4 regions of the Paenibacillus sp. FSL R10-2796 genome follow, and region 1 is predicted to be linked to each of the others. Evidence: riboswitches for the same ligand, from Rfam matches in the RefSeq annotation. Region 1 holds a riboswitch; each other region holds the start of a gene.
What was found. A riboswitch is a leader RNA that binds a small molecule or an ion and turns the genes downstream of it on or off. The one in region 1 is predicted to bind cyclic di-GMP.
Positions count from the first base shown of each region.

Region 1 (4,169 bases):
GCGGTGACTAATAACAAAAAAACAAAAATAAGAGTCCATTTAATAGTAGTACGTGGTTTTTGAATCATGGACCTTCCCCTCCAGTGGTTACGACATTAATTTAAAATCGGTTGCACAGGCATAGCATTTAGTACATTACCAATATAAGAATAAACAGCAGCCCTTCCATTATGACGACCTTTATTGATTCTGGGGAGTTACAGGTGAATGTCTGTAGTATTGATATTTTTATAAGAACTTTTGTTTGTATATAATAAAAATAAATGTTCTTATTTTAGAGGCGATCAATGATGGAAATGAGTATCGACCAAACGGTTGGGATTATTTATCAGGTCAAGGTGAGCAAGATTACACAACGCGAGATCGAGATCCGTGGCATCCGTGACAAACGTCCAACATAAACAAAGGGGATAAATATCATGCGGTGTATAACAATACGGCAGCCTTGGGCGACCTTAATTGCTCTTGGTGAAAAAGAGTTTGAAACTCGTTCATGGAGAACAGCCTACCGCGGCGAGTTAGGCATCCATGCCGGAGTGAGGATTGACAAAAAGATTTGTGAACAGGAACCGTACAAATCAGTATTGGCGAAACATGGCTATACAGCGAATAATTTGCCGACAGGAGCTATTATTGCTACAGGTCAGCTCGCGGGATGTTATGTGGTTACTCCAGAGGTGGATTTAAGGGAATGGATCAATGGGAACGAATATGATTTTGGCGACTATAGTGAAGGACGGTTTGCCTGGAAGCTTGAAGGGGTTCATCCATTAAGCCATCCAATTCCAGCTAAAGGTCGGCTAAGCTTGTGGGAGCACTCTAATCACTTCTGAACGGCGAACAATATTTTTAATGTAATTTTTATGTGCCTATCAGCTTTTTTTCAGGTTCGAGGTATATATTAGAGACACCAAACACCCCCCAGTGTTTTGTGGTATATCTCTCTCAGGTCTTGCCAACTCCCATGGTAAGGCCTATTTTTTTGTTCACTAATTGATTGGGGGGAGAGAGCGCAGCGGCTTCTATACAGCTTTACTTAATCTGGTACTGTTCTTCGTAACTCTTAAAAGATGAAATATCCAGCCCTAGGTATCTGCGCATATGGATGGCAGCCTGAGCCGCAACAATGTCATTCAACAGCAGCATTCGTTCATGATAGCCACGACATATATACTTGGCTTCAATTCCAGTATTAAGTCTGTTTTGCTCATACACCTTGATTCCCCGTCTTCTCATTTCTGCACGAACATCCCTTAGATCTGTTGTAGCTACTGCAGCAGCTGTTCCAAGCACCTCCAGATAAGGGGCGGGTGTTCGTAAGTGTGTAGATAAAATGGCGGAGTCCCGTTCGAAAGCTGATAAAATCATCGGAAGCAATAAATAAGATTTCACCAGCATGTTGTCCCTGCTTTCTGCTCTATGCATGAATCTCATCACCTCTAATAGGAACGTATATTCGTATTCTACCCCGATATTCCAAAAATAATCAATGGTATTTCTAAACAGCTTATCCAATGTGATTAAATTCACAACTAAATAACGAAGAATAAATTATATTAAAAATTGTAATAATAAAAATTAATGTATCGAACGCAAATAAAGGAGAATTATGATGGAAAAAGAGGGCAGCCTCCAGCGTGGATTGTTTTTTGGTTTAATTCTGAGTGTTCCCTTATGGATATCCATATTGGGCTATATACAGTTACTTTAAAATTTAATGAAAAACCTTATGCGAAGCGCCTTTAGGCGCTTTTTTTGTGTGGTACTAATGCGGGGAATTATCGAAAGGAATTGATTGACAATTGTGGGTGTCGGGAGCTAAACTGTTATTAATTCAAAAGTATTAAAAGTCATAGACTGTTATTGGATAGAATGCTTCAGCTACCAGTTCTGGACTTGCAGTGTAATACATATATATAGTCATGATAATAGCAAACCGTCTGAAAGGGCGGGACGCAAAGTCCAGGAGTCTAAAGTGTCTTAAAGGCACAATGACCGTCCGACTGCCATGAGAAGGGAATTTCACTTCTTTTTGGCGGTCTTTTTTGTTGTTAGGTCCTTTAGAGTTTCTGGTAATTATTCTGATTAATATAAATCATAGTTTTAGGAGGTGTGCCATTTGAAAAGAAGAATAAAACCGTTACTCTCGCTTGTATTAGCTGGGATTTTGACGGTAGGTAGTGGGCTTTCCTCATTGGGAGCTGGAGTTGCTGGAGCTAGCAGTTCTTCTACATTGGGAATTGCAGCGGTCTACAACGTGTTTATTCTAGGGGATATAACAACAGTTTCGGATACGGAAGGAAGGTTTGCTGCTGGAGGTAACGTTAACTTAACCAACTATAGTGTTGGAGATAGGTTGACCGCTGCAGAGGTTTCCCTGACTGACACACTTGTTGTTGGAGGGAATCTTACTTTCAACGGAGGTACTGTTTATGGGAATATCGTGCACGGGGGAGATTTTTCAGGGAATGTAACGCTCCTCAAGGGTGGTACAAAAAGACAGGGGAGTACGATTGACTTTTCAGCCGTAGGTCAGTCTTTGAAGGACAAATCAGCAGAACTTGCAGCATTGCCGGCGAATGGAACAACAGTGTACCAATATGGCAGCCTTACCCTGACAGGTACAGATCCTGCGGTCAATGTTTTTAATGTTTCAGGAGATAACGTCTCTAATACCTATGGAATTACAATAAATGTTCCTTCAGGATCTACTGCAATTATTAATATTGATGGTTCTAACGTAAAAATGAAAAACTTCGGATTTCTACCTAATAACGTGTTGAACAGCAAGAAAATTTTGCTTAACTTTAGCCAAGCTGCGTATCTTGATATGGCAGGCATAGGTGTAATGGGAAGCATACTTGCCCCCTATGCTCATGTTGATTTTATTAATGGTCAGATTAACGGTACTTTAGTGGCGGCTTCACTCAAAGGTACTGGTGGTGAATTTCACCACTATCCATACGATGGTGATGAACCTGGACCAACGCCGACACCAACGCCGACAGTGACGCCGACACCAACAGTGACACCAACGCCAACGCCGACAGTGACGCCGACACCAACACCGACAGTGACACCAACGCCAACGCCGACAGTGACGCCGACACCAACACCGACAGTGACACCAACGCCAACGCCGACAGTGACGCCGACACCAACACCGACAGTGACACCAACGCCAACGCCGACAGTGACGCCGACACCAACAGTGACACCAACGCCAACGCCGACAGTGACACCGACACCAACACCGACAGTGACACCGACACCAACACCGACAGTGACACCAACGCCGACACCGACGCCAACACCATGTCCGACGCCGACAGTGACACCAACACCAACACCAACGCCGACAGTGACACCGACGCCAACGCCGACGCCAACGCCGACAGTGACACCGACGCCAACGCCAACAGTGACACCAACGCCGACAGTGACGCCAACACCGACACCAACGCCGACAGTGACACCAACACCGACACCAACACCGACACCAACGCCGACAGTGACACCAACACCAACGCCGACAGTGACACCAACGCCGACGCCGACAGTGACACCAACGCCGACGCCGACAGTGACACCAACGCCAACGCCGACAGTGACGCCAACACCGACACCAACGCCGACAGTGAAGCCAACACCGACACCAACACCGACACCAACGCCGACAGTGAAGCCAACACCGACACCAACGCCGACAGTGACGCCAACACCGACACCAACACCGACACCAACGCCGACAGTGACGCCAACACCGACACCAACGCCGACAGTGACACCAACACCAACGCCAACAGTGACACCAACGCCGACAGTGACGCCGACATCGACACCAACACCGACAGTGACACCAACGCCGACACCAACACCGACACCAACGCCGACAGTGACGCCGACACCAACACCGACACCAACGCCGACGCCTGAAGCAACACCAACACCGACGGTAACGCCTGAAGCAACACCAACGCCGACGCCTGAAGCAACACCAACACCGATGGTAACGCCAGAGGTAACACCAACACCAACGGTAACACCAGAGGTAACACCAACACCAACGGTAACACCAGAGGTAACACCAACGTCGACACCAGAGACTTCGGTGTTCCCGACACCAACGCCATCATCCGTAATTGGCACTATAGTTCTTGCAGAAGATC
Region 1 is NZ_CP150178.1:612,282-616,450, forward strand. Features, by position in the region: gene NST58_RS02880 (DUF3221 domain-containing protein) at 1-68, opposite strand, end outside; gene NST58_RS02885 (ASCH domain-containing protein) at 420-833, shown strand; gene NST58_RS02890 (hypothetical protein) at 1,033-1,425, opposite strand; cyclic di-GMP riboswitch class I at 1,921-2,011, shown strand; gene NST58_RS02895 (choice-of-anchor A family protein) at 2,120-4,169, shown strand, end outside.

Region 2 (4,169 bases), 2.7 Mb from region 1:
GCAGGCATCTGGAATGCTGGGTTGGGAGCAAGGCTCAGTGGGGATGTATAGCATGCTTCGTGAGGCGGGTGTTGATTTGGAGAAGCTGGAGCTGCACGGTAATGGACGTTCGGTGGAAGTGGCAGATCTGGACCAAGCCATCCTATATGAAAAAAATGCTTTGCCACGGACCCAGAGCTTTGGAAGCTGGGATACGGTGCTGGATAGAAGAGGTTTTGGTGGAGTGGTAGATCATTTCCTGAACAATATAAATACACCAGAGTTATGCAGTATTGCTGCTTCAGCAGTTCTGCCTAGTCATAGATTGGCAGCTCAGCTTGCTGAATGAGGTCTCTAAGAAAGGAGTAAATTATGGAAGACAACCGTAAATTAGTGGAGGAACAAATCATCGAAAGCTATAAGCGTGAGGAAGAGATGATGATCCTTGTATTCGCCCAGTGGTGCGTGAATCAAGGACTCGACCCGCACAGTTTGTATTTGCAGGCTTATCCACAGCAAGAAGGGAATGAAGCCTTGCGAAAAGCGCTTGCCCTAACGGTTTCAGCGGAGGAAGCAGGGGATATTTCTGATGACACAGTTCTGGGCGTACTCTCCTTATTCGGAAATGATGACTTGGCGCAAATCGTGACAGAAGCGATCTCTAAAAGGGAATCTAGAGCACATACAGGGGATTGACAACGAGGATATAATGATAATGTCAGATGAACTTTTTTTAGTAAACGATGTTCATCAGGGATGAAATGTGTTAATATTATATATACTAACTAATAGTAAGTTTCGCTAGTGAGAGGTGAGAACAATGGAAGAACATCAAATTTCGATGTGTCCCAGATTTGAGACAGCCTTCTCTTTCTTAGGCAAACGTTGGAATGGACTTATTATTCAGACATTGATGAGTGGACCGAAGCGGTTTAAAGATATTTCCGGCCTCATTCCTTCAATGAGCGATAAGATGCTGTCCGAGCGGATGAAGGATTTGGAAGGTGAGGGTATTCTGGTTAGACATGTATACCCGGAAACACCTGTGCGTATTGAATATGAACTAACAGACAAAGGCCGTGCGCTGGAGCCTGTTATGCAGCAGATTCAGTCTTGGGCTGAGAGCTGGGTAGAGTAGAAATCAAAGTCGTGTTGTGGCCCTTTTTCCTGAAGAACGGAGGAGGGCTTTTCAATTTTTAAATAAAAACCTTGCACAGATCGAAAAAATCTGTAATATAATAGAAAAAACGTTGTATGTTCCTTGCATGGAAACGCTTGCAATATTGGTTTTTGCTCAAATCTACTCAGCTGGAGTACAGGCATAGCAAAACTATTAGGAGGCGAGGGAGATGAAGACCACCCTGTTTTCCCGGGAAATAACGTATGGAAAAAAGGATGTTGCTGAGCTGGAGAACGCTTCGATCAAAGTACAGCTCATCTATGACAAGACGTTGTTCATGCTGCATAGCCATCTTCCAGATTCCTTATGGGATGCGTGGATTGGCGTGCCTTACAGCATTATCTCTTCACTCTACAAAGGCAACAATGATAGCGGGACTATTTTTCAAAAATGGATTCAAAGTCCTTCTGGCTGGAAATGTATCGGCTGTGAACGGCATTGCCTGGAGTCGACGGAACCTCTTCAAGAAGTGAATGTGGCGAGTAATCAACGACAATATAAGTTCCATAATGGCATTCGCCAAAGCATGGTGCTACAAGCCCTAATTTGGTCCATGTACGAGAATACCGTATTATTCAAACCCTTTTTAGGGGATGAGCCCTTTTTTGATGAAGATGATTTGCATACGATATCCTCTTATTTCGTGCCAACTTACCTTAATGATCTACGTCTTCTGGAGCAGTCTAAGCCTTGTAAAGAGTACAAAGATCAGAATATACAGATTTATCAGGAATGGATAGCCGCCCCTGACCTTGTCCTCAAATGGAACGGAGGCCTAACAGAAGGCAGATGGATGACTGGTGTTTATATGGATCACTCCCGCTTTGCTGGTTTAGGACCTTATTTGAAGGACGCAAAGGGTAAGCGAACGTATATGCAGGCTTATGTTCAATAGAAGATACAGATTTGGTGTGATCAATTGATGCGCCTCTTCAGAAATTGTCTTAGGTATTTCGTACTAGGATATTATTATGAAGAGGCGTATTTTTTCTATATATTAGTAAATTTGGTTGTTGATAGGGAGGTTATAACAAAGAATTAGATGAAAAACGACAAAGTTCACAGTAATGACTATATCCAGTGATTCAGTTATAGGGTATTATTACCAAGCAGAGAATACATTGTAAGTGGAGTATTGAATCTGTTTTCGATTTCCTTTAATAACCATTTGAATTAAAAAGGCAAACCTGCACGAAAGTCAGGGACGCAAAGCCACGGGCCTTATTCGAACATCTAAGGATGCTAACGAATGGTAGCCGGGCCGCTTCTTCTAGTGGTTTTTTTTTGTGTTTTTTTATGGATAGCATTTGAACTTATTCTTAAATCGGAGGACATTATGACAAAAAGAAAGAGATTAATAAGTAAATTATTATGTTTATTGTTGTTAATTCAGCTGTTTGCTCCTTTTCTTGGTGGGAGTTACATGAAAGTCCTTGCGCAAGGAGAGACAATTAAAATTCAATTTCAACCTATGCAATCGCATACTCCAGAGGGGTTTCTCGCTGATTACGGAGAAGTATTCGGTGTTAAAAACAACTATGCCTACGGTTGGACTACAGATCATACAAATTCCACTGTTACAAGAGCTACTTATGATGACTTGCAGAACAAGTTTAATATGAGTCAGAGCTCGTACGGAAATCCTACTCTCGATACATTGACATTAATGCATCCTGACGGGATGTGGGAGATTCAATTAGACAATGGTATCTATGAAGTAGCTGTAACTGTGGGTGATTCAGTATATGGAAGTAAGAATGCACTGGATGTGGAAGGCACTATATTCTGGGATGGTCTATCGTTAGACCCTGGAGAGCATTCTACATTGAAGAAAAGTGTTACTGTAAGGGATGGAAAGCTAAGCTTGAGTCAGATTAATAGTCCTAATGTAGAAACGGCATTAAATAATATCGAAATTTCTATGGTTAACATGTTCACTCCTACTCTTGCACAACCCCGTATCGCTTTGCCAGCAGAAGAAAATAAGATAGCCGGGAACAAGGTATTGATGTCAGGGACGATGGTCAATGTACATAATGCTCCTCCGTTTATAAAAGTGAAGGGACTCCAAGGGGAGATCTCCAGATATATGAACGAACAGACTGACAATATCAAGCTACGGATACAACAATATGAACAAACTGCTTTCACTGTTAGTGGCAGTGATGTTACTGCGATCCATCAAGCTGTTACTTCAAGCCTACATAGTCCAGCAATTATTAAAGCAGGACATCTCAATTTAGAGAAGAGTGTTACTTTTGGAAGTCCGGACAAGCCGGTTATTTTAATATTAGAGGGTATTAATACCAATCAATTCTTGAACATTACTGTCTACGGAACCTTAATCCTGAAGGGAGGGCTAAATGCCAACGCTGCATTGTCTTTAAATATCTTAAACGGCAGTAGTGATGAGTCAAATGGGAATCTATGGGTGCAAGGTGCTTTTCAATTGAATAATAATCTGGATTTTCATGTAGACAATGAACTTTTCGCAGGTGATTTAACTTATAACAGCGGTACGCTCAATATAGAAGCGAAGAGAGTATTGGTTCCTGGAAGTTTGAATATTAATACTAATGTAATTATGAATATTGAAGACGAGATTTCAATAGGAGTGGTTATATCCAATAATCTTGTAGCTGATTTGAAAGTGAAGAAAGGTGACCTGTTCGTCCGCGACAGCATTAGTGTGAATAATCATTTAAACATTACAACCGGAGGATTGTTTGCGGTAGGTGGTGATCTGATCACAAATCAAAGGCCAAACATTCACACTGGATATGGAACGGAAGGGCACACTCTTTTGAAATATGCCGTTTCGGGGTTGAAAGCTGAGTACTTCAGTGGGAGCGATTTTACTGGTCAGAAGGTGACAAAGTTGGATGAATCCATCTTCTTGTCGGGGCAACCAGTTTTGGGGGTACCTGGTATTGCAGATAAACGATTTTCCGTGAGCTGGACAGGTCAGGTACAACCTAATTATTCGGGAGAGTATACGTTCTTTGTTAAT
Region 2 is NZ_CP150178.1:5,157,404-5,161,572, reverse strand. Features, by position in the region: gene NST58_RS23345 (Gfo/Idh/MocA family oxidoreductase) at 1-328, shown strand, start outside; gene NST58_RS23340 (hypothetical protein) at 352-675, shown strand; gene NST58_RS23335 (helix-turn-helix domain-containing protein) at 800-1,117, shown strand; gene NST58_RS23330 (hypothetical protein) at 1,329-2,054, shown strand; cyclic di-GMP riboswitch class I at 2,330-2,428, shown strand; gene NST58_RS23325 (PA14 domain-containing protein) at 2,583-4,169, shown strand, end outside.
Region 2: linked by a shared signal. The riboswitch ahead of NST58_RS23325 (PA14 domain-containing protein) and the one ahead of NST58_RS02895 (choice-of-anchor A family protein) in region 1 are both predicted to bind cyclic di-GMP.

Region 3 (4,169 bases), 600 kb from region 1:
TTCTGTCAGTAATTTTCCCCAGGTCATCATATAGACCCATTTATTTTGTTTCTCAGTTAATACATCCGGGTTCGGCAGTTGCCCACTCTCCCCGATTCCGATAGGTTTACCCTCGGCCAATGCGAGCAGATCCTCATAGTAGGACTGTTTATAATCGTTATTGTAGATATCCGCAGCCAGAACATCGAGTTTATCCCCACCGGGATAATATGCAGCATATGGATCTGACCATTCATTCGGTGCATTTGGATTCCACACCCACAGTAGATTATTTAGCTTGTGTGTGTTTACAAAACGATCATAGACAATACTCCACAGCTCTGAAAAATTGTCCTTTTTCCCCCACCAAAACCAACCACCATTCATTTCATGGTAAGGTCGCCATAAGACCGGCACTCCGGCATCACGCAGCTGACCCAAATATCCAGCAACCTCGTCTAGATCTGAAATTAGCCTCTTATACTGAGCTGTCCCAGGTGTAACATAAGCATTAAATTTCTCTTGACTGAGACTTCTGTTTACATTGGACCATTCTGGTGAGGTTCCCGGTAAGCTCTGATGGAAGGTCATGGCTACAATGCCACCCTCCTGATGCCATTCAATTGCACTGTCTATAACAGCTTGCCGCTGTTCTGCGATCGTCCCTTCGGATTGATTATTAATCGCCCCTAATTCATAACCATGTAGAACGGCATTTTGTCCCGAAGTATTCTTCAGCTTATGAACCAGTTCATCTGGACTTTCTAGATAATCATGCTGGCCGGACAAGATCCCTTTGCCACGTAGATTCACCAAATTACTCAGCAGTTGCTTGGCTTCTTCAGAAGCCGAAGGATTGCTTGGTATAGCCGGAGGTAGAGAGGAAGAAACACTCATAGCCTTCGGAAGACTTTTAACCTCTCCCCAAGGCAGCAAGGAAAAAATAATAAACACCGGTAACATAGTAAACAACAATCTGTTTTTCTTATAATATTTACGCAAATAAATCCTCCTTTCGGTAGCTGTACTGCCTCCACAGGTGTTAAAAACATACCTGTTATCGGACAATCGTCTTCTGACCTAATGAGGACTATAGCTTAGTAGCTCTGCAATAACGCAGAGCCACTAAGGATCGACCTTTAATTTTCATCAATCAGGAGACATCCGGAAGAAAAAGTGCACTTGCTGGAACTGTCTCTTTAGCTTGACTAGCACTTTCCCACATCAAGCGGACTCTCGCATCGCCTTCATTCTCGTAATACTCCACCTTGATATCATATAGCTGGCCAGCCTTCAGCGTTATAGTGCCCTTACGCTCAGTACCACTTTGCTTAGTCCAACTATCAATCACGGATTCCCCATTCACCCAGACACGGATACCATCATCTGAGGTAGTGTAAAATGTATATTGCTCATTATATAATGGCTTAATTTTACCGCTCCAACGTATGGAGAACCGATCAATCCCGAGGGCGGCATCCGGGGAGCCTTGCCGCCAATTGAAATCGATTATTGCATCAGTTCTGTTAAGAGTTGCTGCTCCCGACAATTGCATGTTGTTGTAATACTCTCCTGCAAGCCCCTTCGCGAGAGGAATTGCTGCCTCCCCCTCTTCTTCAGAAGGTGCCGGCGCTGGTGCGGCGCTAGGTGTCGGTGCCAGACCAGTATTTAATTTATCTCTGGTCAGGGTATAGTTGCTATTCATAAATGTTTTGATTGTGTCTGCACTGTTATTCTCGTAAAGCATTTTTCCCCAGCTCATCATATACGTCCATTTACTTTGCGATTGCTGAAGCTTCTCCAGATTAGGCATTTCACCATTTTCCCCGATCGCAATCGGTTTGCCTGCGGCTAGACTCAATAAGCTGTCATAGTATTTTTGCTGGTAATCATTTTCGTATATATCTGCTGCCAGAATATCTACTTTATCAGCACCTGGATAAGTTAGCGCATAAGGATCTGACCAAACATTGGGAGCATTCGGACTCCATACCCATAACAAATTATTTAATTTATGAACGTTAACAAAACGGTCATACATAATATTCCATAGTGTAGAAAAGTTATTTTTCTTCCCCCACCAGAACCAGTTCCCGTTCATTTCATGATAGGGTCTCCAAAGCACCGGAACGTTGGCATCGCGCAAGCTTTTTAAAGAGACGGCCACCTTATCAAGCTCAGCGATCAGATTGTTATATTGCTTGGTACCCGGTGTAACGTAACTATCGAACTCACTCTGGCTAAGTGTTTTTTTCACATTATCCCAGTCATAAGAGGTGCCCGGCAGGTTAGCATGAAAAGTCATAGCTACGATCCCGCCCGCTTTATTCCAGTTGATGGCGCTGTTCACCACATTTTGACGTTGCCAAGCCATCGTTGCTTCGGACTGGCCACTGATCGCACCCATTTCATAACCGTGAAGAGCCGCATATTGTCCGCTGGTTCCCTTCAGCATATTGTTAATTTCATCTGGACTTTCTAAATAGTCATGTTGACCAGCAATAATGCCTTTTCCTGAGATCGAGTAAAAATAGTTAAGCAGCTTTACGGCTTCAGGTGAGGCACCTGGGGTAACCGGCGTTCCAGAATTTGAAGCAGCTATGACAATAGACGGCGAAATTCCAACAGCCAGCGGAAGTGCAGTCAGAAACAGGACGAGTGACAGAAATGCACCAAACAATCGATACGTACGGTAAGCTTTCAAAATAATCTCCCTTTCGGTAGCCAGGCTGCCACTCTTTCGAAGGCCCTATAGCTTTGCGTCCCTACCTTTCGATAGGTTTGCCTTTTCAATTTAAGAGAAATAATCTCTCTTACCGTAAGTATCGACGACAATTAATGATCTATTTAGTGTTTTTATGACTTTTTTTGATAATTGAGTCAATTTACCTGTTTCAAGAAATTTTGAATTGGTTAAATAGATAGGTTAGACCTATGAAATGAATTGTTGTAGTTCTATATCATTCCAGTCTAAAGTAATACGTATGTTATCTTCTTCTACTAATTCAGACCCCGTCTGTACCTCTATAAACTCAACATCCGTCAAAGCAAGGATCGCGTGCTTCGTTCCTTCCGGTATACGTACCACGTCCCCAGCCTTCACATTATGTTTTTTCTCATTCAGCACAATACTTGCTTCGCCGCTGACGATTGTCCAAATTTCACTACGCTTGCGATGTAATTGATAGCTGATATTATTCCCCTCGGATATAAAAATCCGTTTGGTCAGCACTTCATTGCCTTCATCATATTTCACATAATCAATAACTTTGTAATGGCCCCAACGGCGTTCCTCGTACATCGGTCTTTGTTCAAAGGTCTTCAGCACTTCTTTAATCCGTGGGCTCTCAGCTTTATGGGTAACTAGAATTCCATCCGGGCTAGCCGCAATGATCAGATCCTTCGCACCAATTACCGTTATCGGAATGTCCAGCTCATTAATCAAGCAAGTCCCCTCAGAATCCGCCGTCACAAAACCTTTTCCTACATGCTTGCTGCTCATTTCCTCTGTCAGCGTATTCCACGTTCCAAGATCCTTCCAGAATCCATCATACGGCTGCACCACAATATGTTCTTCTTTCTCCACCACTTCATAATCAAAGCTGATGGAAGACAATAGCTTATACTGCTTCTGCAATTCTTCATATCCTAAAGGCAACCCTTTACGCTGCAAAATATCTAACAAGTACCCTAAGCGGAAGGCAAACACGCCGCAATTCCACAAGGCATTTTGTTCGATGAGCTGTTCTGCTTGTATGCGGTCTGGTTTCTCTTGAAAGTGACTCACCTTCATAAAACCATTTTCCCCCGCCTCTTCGGTGGTAGGAATAATATATCCGTATTTCTCTGAGGCATGTTCAGGAACAACACCCATTAGAGCCAGATTTGCTCCACTTTCCAGCATGGTCTCCTCAAGCATAGCTATGGTATCGAAAAAGGATGCTTCTACATAAGGGTCAACAGGCAATATTGCTACCGTCTCCGCTGGAGAAACACCTGCCACTGAATAAAGATAGGTAGCTGTTAAGGCGATAGCCGGAAAAGTATCCCGACGCTCCGGTTCAACGATAATCGGCACATGACTTCCCAGTTGGCTTTGTATCATTTCTACTTGGCCGCGGCCGGTGGCCAGATAAGATGATTCTGCCATCCCTGCTTCCTCCAACTGTCTCCAGACACGTTGTACCATG
Region 3 is NZ_CP150178.1:1,208,909-1,213,077, reverse strand. Features, by position in the region: gene NST58_RS05345 (glycosyl hydrolase) at 1-981, opposite strand, end outside; gene NST58_RS05340 (glycosyl hydrolase) at 1,133-2,683, opposite strand; cyclic di-GMP riboswitch class I at 2,696-2,775, opposite strand; gene NST58_RS05335 (sugar phosphate nucleotidyltransferase) at 2,912-4,169, opposite strand, start outside.
Region 3: linked by a shared signal. The riboswitch ahead of NST58_RS05340 (glycosyl hydrolase) and the one ahead of NST58_RS02895 (choice-of-anchor A family protein) in region 1 are both predicted to bind cyclic di-GMP.

Region 4 (4,169 bases), 3.0 Mb from region 1:
GGGTTGGATGCTCACAGAAGGATACCGGACCTCCTTAACGGGTATGAAGCCCTCAGAGATTGCAACTCTGCTGCTGTCCGCAGACTCCTCAATCTTAAAAGATCTGGGTATACAAAACGACTTCTCTTCTGCCGTGCTTAAGCTGGAGGCTGCTTCCCCATCCAGGCCGAATAATCCAGCCAGTTACCTGAGCCAGCGCATTCATATAGATGGTGCCAGCTGGCACCCTTCCGACGAGACATATCCGTTCCTATCTGTCCTGCAGGAAGCTGTTTGGGAAGACCGTAAAGTGAAGATCACTTACCCACGGAATGACGAGATGAAGGAGCGTTTCATTGAACCTCTCGGGTTAGTCGCAAAACGTGGAGTTTGGTATGTAGTGGCACGAACCGTGGGTGAAATGCGGACTTTTCGCGTGTCGAGATTAATACAAGCTGACGCAACTTATGAATCATTTGTCAGACCTGAGGCTTTTGATTTAAAAAGCTACTGGGAACAATCGACTTTAGCTTTTAAAGCAGCACTGCCAAAATATGTAGTGAACTTAAAGGTGAATGAGTCTATTCTTAAAGAATTACAACGTGAAAGATATGTAACTATAACTTTAGTAGAACCCTCTGCTAATACTGGGTGGATGAACGTGGAGGCCGAATTTAATGCTATAGAATCTGCCTGTCGTATCGTACTCTCTTTCTCTCCTTCAGTTATTGTTTTAGCTCCTATCGAACTAGTAGGGATGGTAAAGTCTGCTATTAAAACAATTTCCACAATATATGAGGAATTTTGACATGAATTCTAAATATCTACTACTTAAAGAAGATTTATGACACTTCTCTATAGACCAATGACCTATAAATCCCCTATAATAACACCATTACATAAAATTTAATAAGGGGGACATTTTACCAATGAGCTGGATGCACAAACTTCCGTTAAAACAAAGAATTGTTGCCGGATGTTACCTCGTTGCCGCACTGTTTGCTATTCCTGTCTTAGTTACGTTAATGATTCTAGGTCAATTTCTCGTAGGAATTATACTAGTAGTTGTTCTTGCAGGTCTGACTTTACCTGTTGCTCGCTTCGTGGAGAGAACGCTTACATCATCTTTTGATGATATTGCTAATGTATCTCACAGTATTTCGAAGGGCGATTTCACTAGCAGAGCGGACGAAAATGGCTCAATGGGTGACGTAAGCCGCTCCTTTAACACAATGATTGATAAGCTCAAGAAGATTCTGACCGATGCATCGCAGATCACCCGTCAAGTTATGGATGCAAGCCGCGGAATCGAAGATAAGAACCAGAACCTGAAAATTGTCATGGCACAAGTAGCCTCTTCTTCTACTGAGCTCGCTCTTGGTGCAAATGAAATATCTACGGATATCGCTGATATGACAGAATCCATTAAAGACATTGAGACCAAAGTATCCAATTATACGAACTCCACCAAAGAAATGAACAGACGTTCAATACATACCTTAGAACTTGTTGAGCAAGGGCGCCAATCCGTAGATACACAGGCTGAAGGCATGCGTAAAAACATAGAGGCTACACAAAAAGTGGCTGATACTATTGAAGCTCTCTCACAAAATGCCCGCGGGATTACGATGATCACCAAGACCATCACAGAGATCGCTGAGCAGACCAACCTGCTGTCACTGAATGCCTCCATCGAAGCTGCTCGTGCCGGAGAGCATGGTCGGGGTTTTGCCGTTGTAGCTCAAGAGGTCCGCAAGCTTGCTGAAGAATCTACGGCATCCACAAAAGAAGTATTCGGCTTGGTCCGCAGCATTGAGTCAGATATTAAACAAGCCATCGATAATATTGCCATCAATGAAGAGGTTGTGCAGGTTCAGAATGAAATGATCACTCAATCTGCCCATATTTTCGCACAAATTGTACAAAGCGTGCAGTACATTACCGAGCAAATCTCTTCATTCTCTGCGGAGAGTGATCTTATGCTAGAAAGTGCCTTGAAAATTTCCAGTGCAATTGAGAATATCTCAGCTATCACCGAAGAAACTGCTGCTGGCACGGAAGAGGTATCGGCGGCTATGAATGAACAGATTAATGCCCTGCAGTCTGTTGCAGAAGAAACGGAAAAAATGACCCAGGCCGTATTTAATCTGCAAAAAACCATTCATATCTTTAAATTCTAGTTCAAAACTATCAACTGCCACCTAAGCTGAGTCTTAGGTGGCAGTTTTTTTCGCGAGGCAAAACTTCATCTCTTGGACAAGACTTTCGTCAAATTTCGAGTTTTTTTAGCGGATTATGTTGACAAAAATTAATGAGGAATATATTGTAAAGTAAAATTATTCTTATCAACTATAAATTAATATTGGCAAAATCCTCGAAAGAGGATGACGCAAAACCATGGATCTACAGCCTCATTTTTTCGTTTGAGGCCATGATTGCCAGGTTGCAGAGGAACCAGGACGGCTGAACTATTGTTCAGTCTTAGCGGCGCCTTATGCCACCAACCTGTGCTTACTATAGAGCACAGGTTTTTACTTTTTGAGTATATTGATCTATCGTATCTATTCGGTAGATTAATAACTAATATATATCAAAAAACTTGTGAGGTGTTTCTTTTGAAGACAGTCGCAGATTACATGGCGGAAGCACTACGTAACCTTGGAGTCACCCATTCTTTTGGGATCATTGGCAAATCCATTTGTCCAATTGTTCTAAAGATGGTGGATTACGGTATTGAATTTATTCCCGGCAGACATGAAGCAAGCTCCGGATTCGAAGCAGCAGGGTATGCGCTGAAAACGGGTAACCTAGGCGTAGCATTTGGTACTTCGGGTCCTGGGGGAACTAACCTGCTTACAGCAGCAGCACATGCGAAAGCTAACAACCTACCTGTCCTATTTATTACCGGCCACCAATCCATTACAGAGCTTGGAATTCCTCAATGTCAGGACTCCACCTCTTTTCTGGCTGATTTAGCTGATATGTTCAGACCTGCCACCTTGTTCAGTAAATTGGTTGAACGTGGGGATCACTTTGGTACTATTTTTAATCATGCGATTTCTGTGGCCCTGACCAAACGGGGTCCTGTTCATCTTTGTATTCCTTTTGATGTACAAACTGAAGTATTGGAAGAATGCAATATAGTAATCCCAGAAAGAGAGTCTCTAATTAGTCAAGCTAATATCGATAGAGTCATCGATGCTATTCAAGCTGCTAAGAATCCTTTGATTATTGCGGGTAAAGGAATTAACCGCTCCGGAGCACATAAAGAGCTTGTTCAACTCGCAGAAACATTTAATATTCCTGTAGTAACATCTCCTGGTGGAAAAGGGGCTATAGTCTGGGATCACCCACTCTATCATGGTCCTATTGGCGTTGGCGGTTCGACCCACGGGGACGATTTATTGAATAAAAGCGATTTATTTATAGTGCTTGGATCACGTTTAAGTGATATGACCATCTGTAATCTTAAACGGGAGAATCATCCAGCAACTTTAATTCAATTTGATATTGATCCAACCTTTGTCGGAAAAATACTATTGTCCAAAACGATACCGGTCACTGGGGACCTGCGCGATAATTTGGTGCACTGCCTAAATCATATTGACCCAAGCACAATCACCAAACGTGAGGCTTTGGCCGATGCGGATTATTCAGAAGAGCTTCCAACCCTCAAGAATCTTTCCCTTGCTTCGGTAATGAGCACTTTAAGTGATTTGATCCCTTATAATAATTCAATTTTCGTTGATGATGGAAGTCATGGATTCCACGCTGCAAAATGGTACAAGGTTAAGAAACCGGGCAGCTTTGTTTTTGATGCGTATTTTGCTTGCATGGGTAATTCGATCGGCATGGCTATTGGTGCAAAAGTTGCTGCTCCTGAAGAAACTGTCCTCTGCATTACAGGTGATGGTTGTTTCATGATGCTCGGCGCTGAGATTAACACCGCTGTCTGCAAAGATATCCCTGTCATCTTTATCGTGGTCAATAATAAGCAACTAGATATGGCTCTTAAGGGTATGGAGAAAACCACAGGTCGTATCGATGGAACTCTATATGAAGTACCAATGGACGCCGTAAAATTCGCTGAATCTCTAGGTGCTAAAGGCTACAAATGTGAGACTGCGGATGAATTCACAGCTGCAATTAAAGATGCGGTAGCTCTAAACCATGTTGCCGTTATTGAACTA
Region 4 is NZ_CP150178.1:4,911,993-4,916,161, forward strand. Features, by position in the region: gene NST58_RS22320 (YafY family protein) at 1-787, shown strand, start outside; gene NST58_RS22325 (HAMP domain-containing methyl-accepting chemotaxis protein) at 909-2,159, shown strand; cyclic di-GMP riboswitch class I at 2,334-2,430, shown strand; gene NST58_RS22330 (thiamine pyrophosphate-binding protein) at 2,586-4,169, shown strand, end outside.
Region 4: linked by a shared signal. The riboswitch ahead of NST58_RS22330 (thiamine pyrophosphate-binding protein) and the one ahead of NST58_RS02895 (choice-of-anchor A family protein) in region 1 are both predicted to bind cyclic di-GMP.